One region of the Streptomyces nidicola genome, then DNA from elsewhere that is predicted to be linked to it. Evidence: riboswitches for the same ligand, from Rfam matches in the RefSeq annotation. Region 1 holds a riboswitch; each other region holds the start of a gene.

Region 1 (2,192 bases):
CGGCGGCTCGGCGGTTTCGTCATCGCGGCGCGCTACGAGGCGGCGCAGGCCGACGCGTTCATCGGCGGCGATCTGTACGCGGTCCAGGACACCCCGCACGGTATCCGGATCATCGTCGGCGACGTGCGCGGCAAGGGGATGGGCGCGGTCGCCGCGGTCGCCGTCGTCATCGGCGCGTTCCGGGAGGCCGCCGAGCAGGAGGGTTCCCTGGAAGCGGTCGCCCAGCGTCTTGAGCGGGCCCTGGCACGCGAGGGCACCCGGCGCAGCGGCATCGACGACTTCGAGGGCTTCACCACCGCGGTGCTCGCCGAGATCCCGCACGGCGTCGAGCTCGTCCGCGTCCTCAACCGGGGCCACCCCAGCCCCCTGTTACTGCTCGGCGACGGCACCGTACGCGCACTCGATCCGTGCCAGGCGGCGCTGCCGCTCGGCATGAGCGAACTCGGCAGCTGGCCCGACCGGGCCGTCGAGGCGGCGTTCCCGTCCGCGGCCACGCTGTTGCTCTACACCGACGGGCTCTCCGAGGCGCGCGACCCGAGCGGCCGCTTCTACGATCCGGCGGCCCGGCTCTCCGGACGCGTCTTCCCGGGGCCCGAGGAACTCCTCGCGTCCCTCGCCGCGGAGGTGCGCGCGCACACCGGTGACGGGACGAAGGACGACATGGCGCTGCTCGCCGTGCGACGCGGCTGAGTTCCTTGATCGTTATTACCAGAGGTAGTCGAACGGCGTCGCTCCGCATAACAATTGACGCACCATCAGTTGCATGGACGTTTGCGGAGTGCGATCAACTCGCCCGATTCCGCCCACTCCTGTCCCGATAAGTCCTGGCCAGAGTCGTGAACGATCAGTGGGAAGCGCTTGGAATTACTGTCTGCTGTCTATTAACGTTCGATAACGCAGCGCGGTCGTCCCAGCCGTCACAAGAGACGGCTCCGTGCGCACACGCTCAATCCCGCAAGGGAACCGGGGAACCACCAACTTGGGGTGAATCGGACGCTGTTCCTGTCCAAGGAGGCGTCCGTAGGAGACCTTCCTGCTCCGAACCCGTCAGCTAACCCGGTAGGCGAGAAGGAAGGAAAGGAGAGCGCCCCCGTGGCGTCGAACCGGCCTGCCCCCGACTTCTTCTACGGCCCCGAAGACGACTTCGGCGTCGAGCAGGAGACCTGGGAGGAGTGGAACCCCACCGAGGAGTCCGTCGCTCCCGTCCGCGGCAGGCATCGCGTAGCCCGCCGCCGTGGTGGATTCGCTCGCAGCTCCACTGTTCTCGGCGTCGGCGTGGTCGCCGCCGTCGGTGCGGGCGGCATCGCCACCGCACAGGGCGGCAAGCCGCCGGTCCACATCTCCATGCCCGACCTGTCGGCGGTCAAGGACTCGCTGCCCGAGGCCAAGTCGCTGCCGGGCGTGGGCTCGCTGATATCCGACGGCTCGGACTCCGATTCCGACTCCGGCGCCACGGCCTCCCCGCTGAGCGGCGCCGGTATCACCCAGGCCGAGGCCGCCGACGGGCAGACCGGCGCCGGCGAGGCGCTGCGGGCCCGCATCATGCAGCAGGCCGAGACGCAGCAGGACGCGGCCGACGCCACCGCGAAGCAGGCCGCCGAGGAGGCCGCCGCCAAGCAGGCGGCAGCCGAGGCCGCCGCCAAGCAGGACGCGGCCAGGGCCAAGGAACTCGCCGACAAGAAGAAGGCCGAGGCGGAGGCCCGCCGCAAGGCCGAGGAAGAGCGCCTCGCCAAGCTCGCCAAGAGCTTCAAGCTCCCGGTCGCCTCGTACACGCTCTCCGGCACCTTCGGTCAGCCCGGCTCCATGTGGTCCTCCGGCTACCACACGGGCCTCGACTTCGCGGCCTCCACCGGTACGCCGATCCGCGCCGTCCACGGCGGCACGATCACGGAGGCCGGCTGGGCGGGCGCGTACGGCTACCGCACGATCCTCACCCTCGACGACGGCACCGAGCTGTGGTTCTGCCACCAGTCCTCGCTCAACGTCAGCGCGGGCCAGAAGGTCTCGACGGGCGATGTCATCGGCCGCGTGGGCGCCACGGGCAATGTCACCGGGCCGCACCTCCACCTGGAGGTCCACCCCGACGGGCAGTCCACCGGGGTCGACCCGGCGACCTGGCTGCGCGGCAAGGGCCTCACCCCCTGAGCGACTGAACCCCGGCGGTCCTGGCGCACACCCCCCGACGTCAGGGC
Region 2 (2,192 bases), 2.7 Mb from region 1:
GTGTCTCCGTGAGTGCTCTCGATTCGTTTGCCACGACCACACATCTTTCACCCTCGACTGTGACCTACGCGACCGTAGCCAGGGGTTGACGCGTGGTGAGATAACCCACTCGCCACCTGGGGAATAAGCGCGGGAACGCGAATGCGGCGCCCGGGGAGCTCTCCGGGCGCCGCATCGGGCGAGCGGTCGCGACCGCTACGAGATGTCTCAGGCGTTCACACCGTGCTCGCTCAGGTACGCGATCGGGTCGATGTCCGAGCCGTAGTCCGCGGTCGTGCGGACCTCGAAGTGCAGGTGCGGTCCGGTCACGTTGCCCGTCGCGCCGGACTTGGCGATCTCCTGGCCGGCCGTCACGGTGTCGCCCTGGGCGACGCCGATCGAGGACAGGTGGCCGTACTGGGAGAAGTGGCCGTCGGCGTGCTCGATGACGACCTCGTTGCCGTACGCGCCGCCCGAGCCGGTCGAGACGACGGTGCCGTCGGCGATCGACTTCACGGAGGTGCCGGTCGGCACCGAGAAGTCGGCGCCGGTGTGGCTGCCGCTGGACCACATGGAGCCGGAGTTGCCGTAGCCCGTGCCCTTGGCGCCGTCGACCGGCGCCACGTAGTCGCCGGAGGCGGTGGTCTTGGCGCTCGCCTGCGTGGCGGTGGCCGCGCCCTCGGAGCCGGAGCCGCTGGCGGCCGCGCCACCGATGGTGAGCTTGACGCCGATCTTGAGGTGGTCCGCGTCGGAGCCGACGGCGTCCTTGTTGTCCTCGTAGAGCTTCTTCCAGCCGCCGTCGACGTCCTGCGCCTTGGCGATCTTCGAGAGCGTGTCACCGGCCTTGACGGTGTACGTCGTGGCGTCGGCGGCGGGGGCGGACGTCGCGGCCTGCGCACCGGTGGCGCCCATCAGCGGCAGCGCGAGCGCGGCTCCACCGGCGGAGGCGACGGCGGCGACACGGGCGATGCGCTGGGAGGTCGAAAGGCGGTGCTTTCCCTTTGCGGGCATGCTGAATTTCCTCTCCGTCGCCTACGAGGTGAGCTGTCGGGTTCGGGCTGGAGATGCCCGGCCGCGCCCGGGGTACGGGCACGGCTTCACCCCAAGCCGCTTCGGGAAATCCCCTACGCGGCGTCTTGCGTGTGGGTCCCCCGCTCCTGCCGTGACGGGTAGTCGAAAGGAATCCGGGCGGCGGCAGGACTAGGCGTTCCGACCGGATTGATTGGTGACCGTAGGCGAACGGCAATGGCGACGACAAACCCCGAATTCATCTGCGGTGCCAATTCCTTGGGATCCTGAGGCTTCCCGGTGTAACCCTCCGTCGACATTCGCCGCTTTACCAACGCCATACCTTCGGGGATTACTGGGGCGGCAATCCCGGCCGCCCGCCACACAGCGTCACGAACATGAAGCCGGTCACGCACACGCCCACAAGCCCCTTCGATCCATGCACAGTTGGCACGGATCAGGGCGAATCGGATAGATGGTTGCCTGTGGAACCGATGTCGTATCGTCAGGAGCGCGCCCGCCGGCGACCCAACGCCGGTGCACCGATTGGGAGGAGCCCCTGTGACGCAGCACGCACCGTCCACCGAGCCCGAGCTGACCGGAGTGCGCAACTTCCGAGATGTGGGCGGCCTGCCCACCGTGGACGGCCGGCGCGTGCGCCAGGGCGTACTGTTCCGCAGCGGTCACCTCGCCCACGCCACGGCCGAGGACTCGGCCTTCCTCTCCTCCCTCGGCCTGCACACGGTCTTCGACTTCCGCAACTCCGCGGACCAGAAGCTGGAGGGCGCGGACGTCGAACTGCCCGGCGTGCGCAATCTGAACCTGCCGCTCAACGACCCGGCCGACGGCGCCGAATTCTGGACCATGGTCCGCGACGGCAACATCGACCAGCTGCGCCAGATCCTCTCCGAGGGCCGCGCGGCGAACCGGCTCGTCGAGTCCTACCGCACCATGATCAAGGAGCGCACCGCCGAGCACAGCCGCGTGCTGCACTCCCTCGCCGACGACAGCCTCCCCGCGCTGATGCACTGCGCGGCGGGCAAGGACCGCGCGGGCCTGTCGATCGCGGTGACACTGCTCGCGGTGGGCGTGGAGCGCGACGCCATCGAGGCGGACTACCTCAAGTCCAACGAGAAGCACCGCCGCTACAACGTGCGCCGCACCGCCACCGCGAAGGACGCCTACTCCCCCGAGATCATGGAGCT
Region 3 (2,192 bases), 1.8 Mb from region 1:
CGGGCCCCCGCCTTCGACGACAGCGAGATCGAGCGGCTCGTCCGCAACCGCCTGGACGAGATCCCGCACGAGGCCGCCAACCCGGCCCGGCGCGCCGCCAAGGAGCTCTCCAAGCAGCTCTTCCCTGCCGACGCGCGTATGTCGCGCCCGCGCCAGGGCACCGAGGAGACCGTCTCGGCCATCGACGCGGCGGCCGTGCGCGCCTTCTACGACCGGCACGTACGCCCCGCCACCGCCACGGCCGTCGTCGTGGGTGACCTGAGGGGCATCGACCTGGACGCCCTCCTCGCCGACACGCTCGGCGCCTGGACCGGCGACACCGCCGAGCCGCGCCCCGTGCCGCCGGTCGTCGCCGACGACACCGGCCGCGTGATCATCGTGGACCGTCCCGGTGCCGTGCAGACGCAGTTGCTCATGGGCCGGGTCGGACCGGACAAGCACGACCGTGTGTGGGCCGCGCAGATCCTCGGCACGTACTGCCTGGGCGGCACCCTCACGTCGCGCCTGGACCGCGTCCTGCGCGAGGAGAAGGGCTACACCTACGGAGTGCGCTCCTTCGCCCAGGTGCTGCGCTCCGCGCCCGACGGCAGCGGCGCCGCGATGCTCGCCATCAGCGGCTCGGTGGACACTCCGAACACCGGGCCCGCGCTCGACGACCTGTGGAAGGTCCTGCGCACGCTGGCGGCCGAGGGGCTCACGGATGCCGAACGGGACACCGCCGTACAGAACTTGGTGGGCGTGGCCCCGCTGAAGTTCGAGACCGCGGCGGCTGTCGCGAGCACCCTCGCCGACCAGGTCGAGCAGCACCTGCCGGACGACTTCCAGGCGCAAGTGTACCGGCAACTGGCCGCCACGGGCACCGTGGAGGCCACGGCCGCCGTCGTGAGCGCGTTCCCGGCGGGCCGCCTGGTGACGATCCTGGTGGGTGACGCCGCGCAGATCGAGGAGCCGGTCAAGGCGCTCGGCATCGGCGAGGTCACGGTGGTCGAGAGCTGAGCTCGTCTCCCGCGGCACACCACGAAGCCCCGGCGCCGGCATCGGCGGCCGGGGCTTCGTGGCGTCCGTCACGGTCGTCTTCAATCACCACACGCTCGCAAATGTCCGAATTGATGTGGTGGTTGCCTGTCTGCCCTGTGGCGTGCACTACAAAAGCCGGGTTCTGTTTGTCGATCCAAAGACGCCCCGCTTAGCGTTCCCTCCGGCTGTCCGCCAGACGTACGTCGCGCCCGCGACACCGGACAGTCATCGCCGAGTCCCCATGGTGCGAGCCAGGGGAGCCGGGGACCCACCGAAGTCCCTGGGGTGAATCGGGCGCTCTTCCCGTAAGGGGAGGGGGCCTGTAGGAGACCTTCCTGCTCCGAACCCGTCAGCTAACCCGGTAGGCGAGAAGGAAGGAAAGGACCAGCCACTTCATGGCGTTCACCCGTGCCACCGGGAAGCACCGCCGTCCCAGCCGCCTGACGCGTACCACCGCTCAGGTCGCCGGCGTCGCCGCGATCACCACGACGGGCGTGGTGGGCGGCCTCGCCGCCCCCGCACTCGCCGCCGACACCGCGGTAGCCCCGCACGACGGCCTCACGCAGGCCGTGGCCATCGGCGACTCCCTGGCCGAGCAGATCGACGCGCAGGCCACCGCGCAGCAGAAGGCCGCCGCCAAGGCGAAGGCCGAGGCCGAGGCCAAGAAGAAGGCCGCGGAGGCCAAGCGCAAGGCCGAGGCGGAGGCCAAGAAGCGGGCCGCCGAGAAGGCCGAGAAGGAGCGCGAGGCCAAGGAGCGCGCCGCCCGCGAGGCCGAGCGCAAGCGCCTGAACAGCTTCGTGTCGCCGATCTCCGGCTCGTACGTCTCCACGGCCTACCAGGCCGGCAGCGGACTGTGGTCCTCCGGCAGCCACACCGGCATCGACTTCCACGCCTCCAGCGGCACTTCGGTGCACGCGGTCGGCATGGGCACCGTCGTCGAGGCCGGCTGGGGCGGCGCGTACGGCAACAACGTCGTGATCAAGATGAAGGACGGTACGTACACCCAGTACGGTCACATGTCCTCGATCGGCGTCTCCGTCGGCCAGGACGTCACCCCCGGCCAGCAGATCGGCCTCTCCGGAGCCACCGGCAACGTCACGGGCCCGCACCTCCACTTCGAGGCCCGCACCGGCCCCGACTACGGCTCGGACATCGACCCCGTCGCGTACCTGCGC
Region 4 (2,192 bases), 540 kb from region 1:
CGCGGGCCCACCAGGTCCTCGACGCGCTCCTTCATCTCGCCCGCGGCCTTGTTCGTGAACGTGATCGCGAGGATCTGGCCGGGGTGCACTCCGCGCTCGGCGAGCAGGTACGCGATGCGGTGCGTGAGGACGCGGGTCTTGCCGGATCCGGCGCCCGCGACGATGAGCAGCGGGGTCCCGCCGTGTGTGACGGCCGCCTGCTGGTTCTCGTTCAACCCCTCCAGGAGGGAGGCCGCGCTCAGGACGGGGCGCGGGGCGCCGTCCCGGTAGTGCGTGTCCCTGTCCTCGGGCGCGCCGAGCTGCCCGCCGAACAAGTCGTCCGGCATCGGCTCCGGGGCCCCGTCGTCGTACTCGGGGTCCGGGGGCGGCGGCGGGGGTTCCTCCGCACCCTTCTGGAGGCCGGTCAGGAAGCTGTCGTCAAAGAGGCTGCTCATCGCTCTACGAGTCTAGGCCGCCCCACTGACAACCCGTGGCTGCCTTCAAAACTCCGGGGAACTCCACCGGGCCCCGCGGGCCCGCAGAGGGGCAGATCACGAAAATGTATCGGGCATATCGAACATCAACCTTCACAGCAGCCACACGAGTTGGCTACGGTGCAGCCGGGCAGCCCGTCCCCCCGCCCGCGAATGTCGCGGCGAGCGGGCAGCCCCCGCCGAGTTCCGTACGCCGTGAGGCAGGGAACCGGGGACCCAACCGACCTTGGGGTGAATCGGCCGACGGCCCGGCAGGACAGGGCAGCCGACCGTAGGGCAGCCTTCCGTGTACCACGCCCGAACCCGACAGCTAACCCGGTAGGCGGACGACGGAAGGAGTCGCCTGCCTTGGCGTCGCACCGCAAGCCCCGCAGCCGTTCCCGGATCACCGGCGGCCTTCGCACGACCCCCGCGGTCGGCATCACCACCGCCGCCCTCACCTCCGTGGCCCTGCTCTCGCAGACGGCACAGGCCGCGCCCGCGCAGCCCTCGTCCAAGCCGCGCCTCGAAGAGGTCCAGCAGAAGGTCGACACCCTGTACCGGCAGGCCGAGGTCGCCACCCAGAAGTACAACGGGGCGAAGGAGCGGACCGACTCCAAGAAGCAGCAGGTCGACAAGCTCCTCGACGATGTCGCCCAGCACACCGACGAGATGAACACGGCCCGCCAGAAGCTCGGCAGGTACGCCGCCGAGCAGTACCGCTCGGGCGGGGTCAGCGACACCGCAACCATGTTCCTCGCGGACGACCCGGAGGACTACTTCTCGCAGCGCCAGCTGATGAGCCGGCTCACCGACGAGCAGAAGAAGTCGGTCGACGACTATCAGGCGCAGGCGCGCGAGACCGCGAAGAAGCGCACCGAGGCGCAGTCGAGCCTGGAGGACCTCACGGAGTCGCAGACCGAGCTGAGGTCGACGAAGGAGACCGTCCAGACGAAGCTCTCCGACGCGCGCAAGCTGCTGGCCGAGCTGACCGCCAAGGAGAAGGCGCGGCTCGCCGCGATCCAGAAGGCCAAGGAGGAGGCGGCCCGCAAGAAGGCCGCCGAGCTGGCCGCCCAGCAGAAGGCCGCGGAGGCGAAGCGGAAGGCGGCCGAGGAGGCAGCGCAGAAGGAACAGGAGTCGTCCGGCTCCTCGGGCTCGGGATCCTCGGGCTCCGGTTCTTCTTCGTCCGACGCCTCGTACGCCACGAAGGCCGCGCAGGCGCTCGCGTTCGCCAAGTCCCAGGAGGGCAAGCCGTACGTGTGGGGCGCCACGGGCCCGGACTCGTACGACTGCTCGGGCCTCACCCAGGCGGCGTGGAAGTCCGCGGGGATCTCGCTGCCCCGGACGACCTGGGACCAGGTCGAGATCGGCAAGACGGTGCCGCTCTCCGACATCCAACCCGGTGACCTGGTGTTCTTCTACGACGACATCAGCCACGTGGGCCTCTACATGGGCGACGGGATGATGGTCCACGCGCCGAAGCCGGGCGCGGTCGTGCGCGAGGAGTCGATCTACTACGACGGCACGTCGTCGATCCACAGCGTGGTGCGGCCGGCCTGACCCCACGCAGAAGGGCCCGGCAGGTGCGACCTGCCGGGCCCTTCTGTGCGTCCTGGTACGCGGTCGCTCAGGTCCAGAGCACCGCGATGAAGATGTTGACGACGGTGAGCGCGCCGACCGTGATGAAGAGGCCCTTCTCCGCCTTCTCCTCGTCCCGCTTCACGTAGACGATGCCGAGGA

What was found. A riboswitch is a leader RNA that binds a small molecule or an ion and turns the genes downstream of it on or off. The one in region 1 is predicted to bind cyclic di-AMP.
Region 2: another riboswitch for cyclic di-AMP. It lies ahead of ACOKM3_RS08945 (M23 family metallopeptidase); the one in region 1 lies ahead of ACOKM3_RS20905 (M23 family metallopeptidase).
Region 3: another riboswitch for cyclic di-AMP. It lies ahead of ACOKM3_RS12790 (M23 family metallopeptidase); the one in region 1 lies ahead of ACOKM3_RS20905 (M23 family metallopeptidase).
Region 4: another riboswitch for cyclic di-AMP. It lies ahead of ACOKM3_RS18305 (C40 family peptidase); the one in region 1 lies ahead of ACOKM3_RS20905 (M23 family metallopeptidase).

Annotation. Positions count from the first base shown of each region.
Region 1 covers NZ_JBNBPI010000001.1:4,588,401-4,590,592, reverse strand. The annotation lists gene ACOKM3_RS20910 (PP2C family protein-serine/threonine phosphatase) at 1-690, shown strand, start outside; cyclic di-AMP (ydaO/yuaA leader) riboswitch at 934-1,081, shown strand; gene ACOKM3_RS20905 (M23 family metallopeptidase) at 1,093-2,145, shown strand.
Region 2 covers NZ_JBNBPI010000001.1:1,907,530-1,909,721, forward strand. The annotation lists gene ACOKM3_RS08945 (M23 family metallopeptidase) at 208-990, opposite strand; cyclic di-AMP (ydaO/yuaA leader) riboswitch at 994-1,165, opposite strand; gene ACOKM3_RS08950 (tyrosine-protein phosphatase) at 1,549-2,192, shown strand, end outside.
Region 3 covers NZ_JBNBPI010000001.1:2,819,563-2,821,754, reverse strand. The annotation lists gene ACOKM3_RS12795 (M16 family metallopeptidase) at 1-996, shown strand, start outside; cyclic di-AMP (ydaO/yuaA leader) riboswitch at 1,237-1,400, shown strand; gene ACOKM3_RS12790 (M23 family metallopeptidase) at 1,413-2,192, shown strand, end outside.
Region 4 covers NZ_JBNBPI010000001.1:4,050,089-4,052,280, forward strand. The annotation lists gene pcrA (DNA helicase PcrA) at 1-434, opposite strand, end outside; cyclic di-AMP (ydaO/yuaA leader) riboswitch at 641-813, shown strand; gene ACOKM3_RS18305 (C40 family peptidase) at 822-2,012, shown strand; gene ACOKM3_RS18310 (hypothetical protein) at 2,080-2,192, opposite strand, start outside.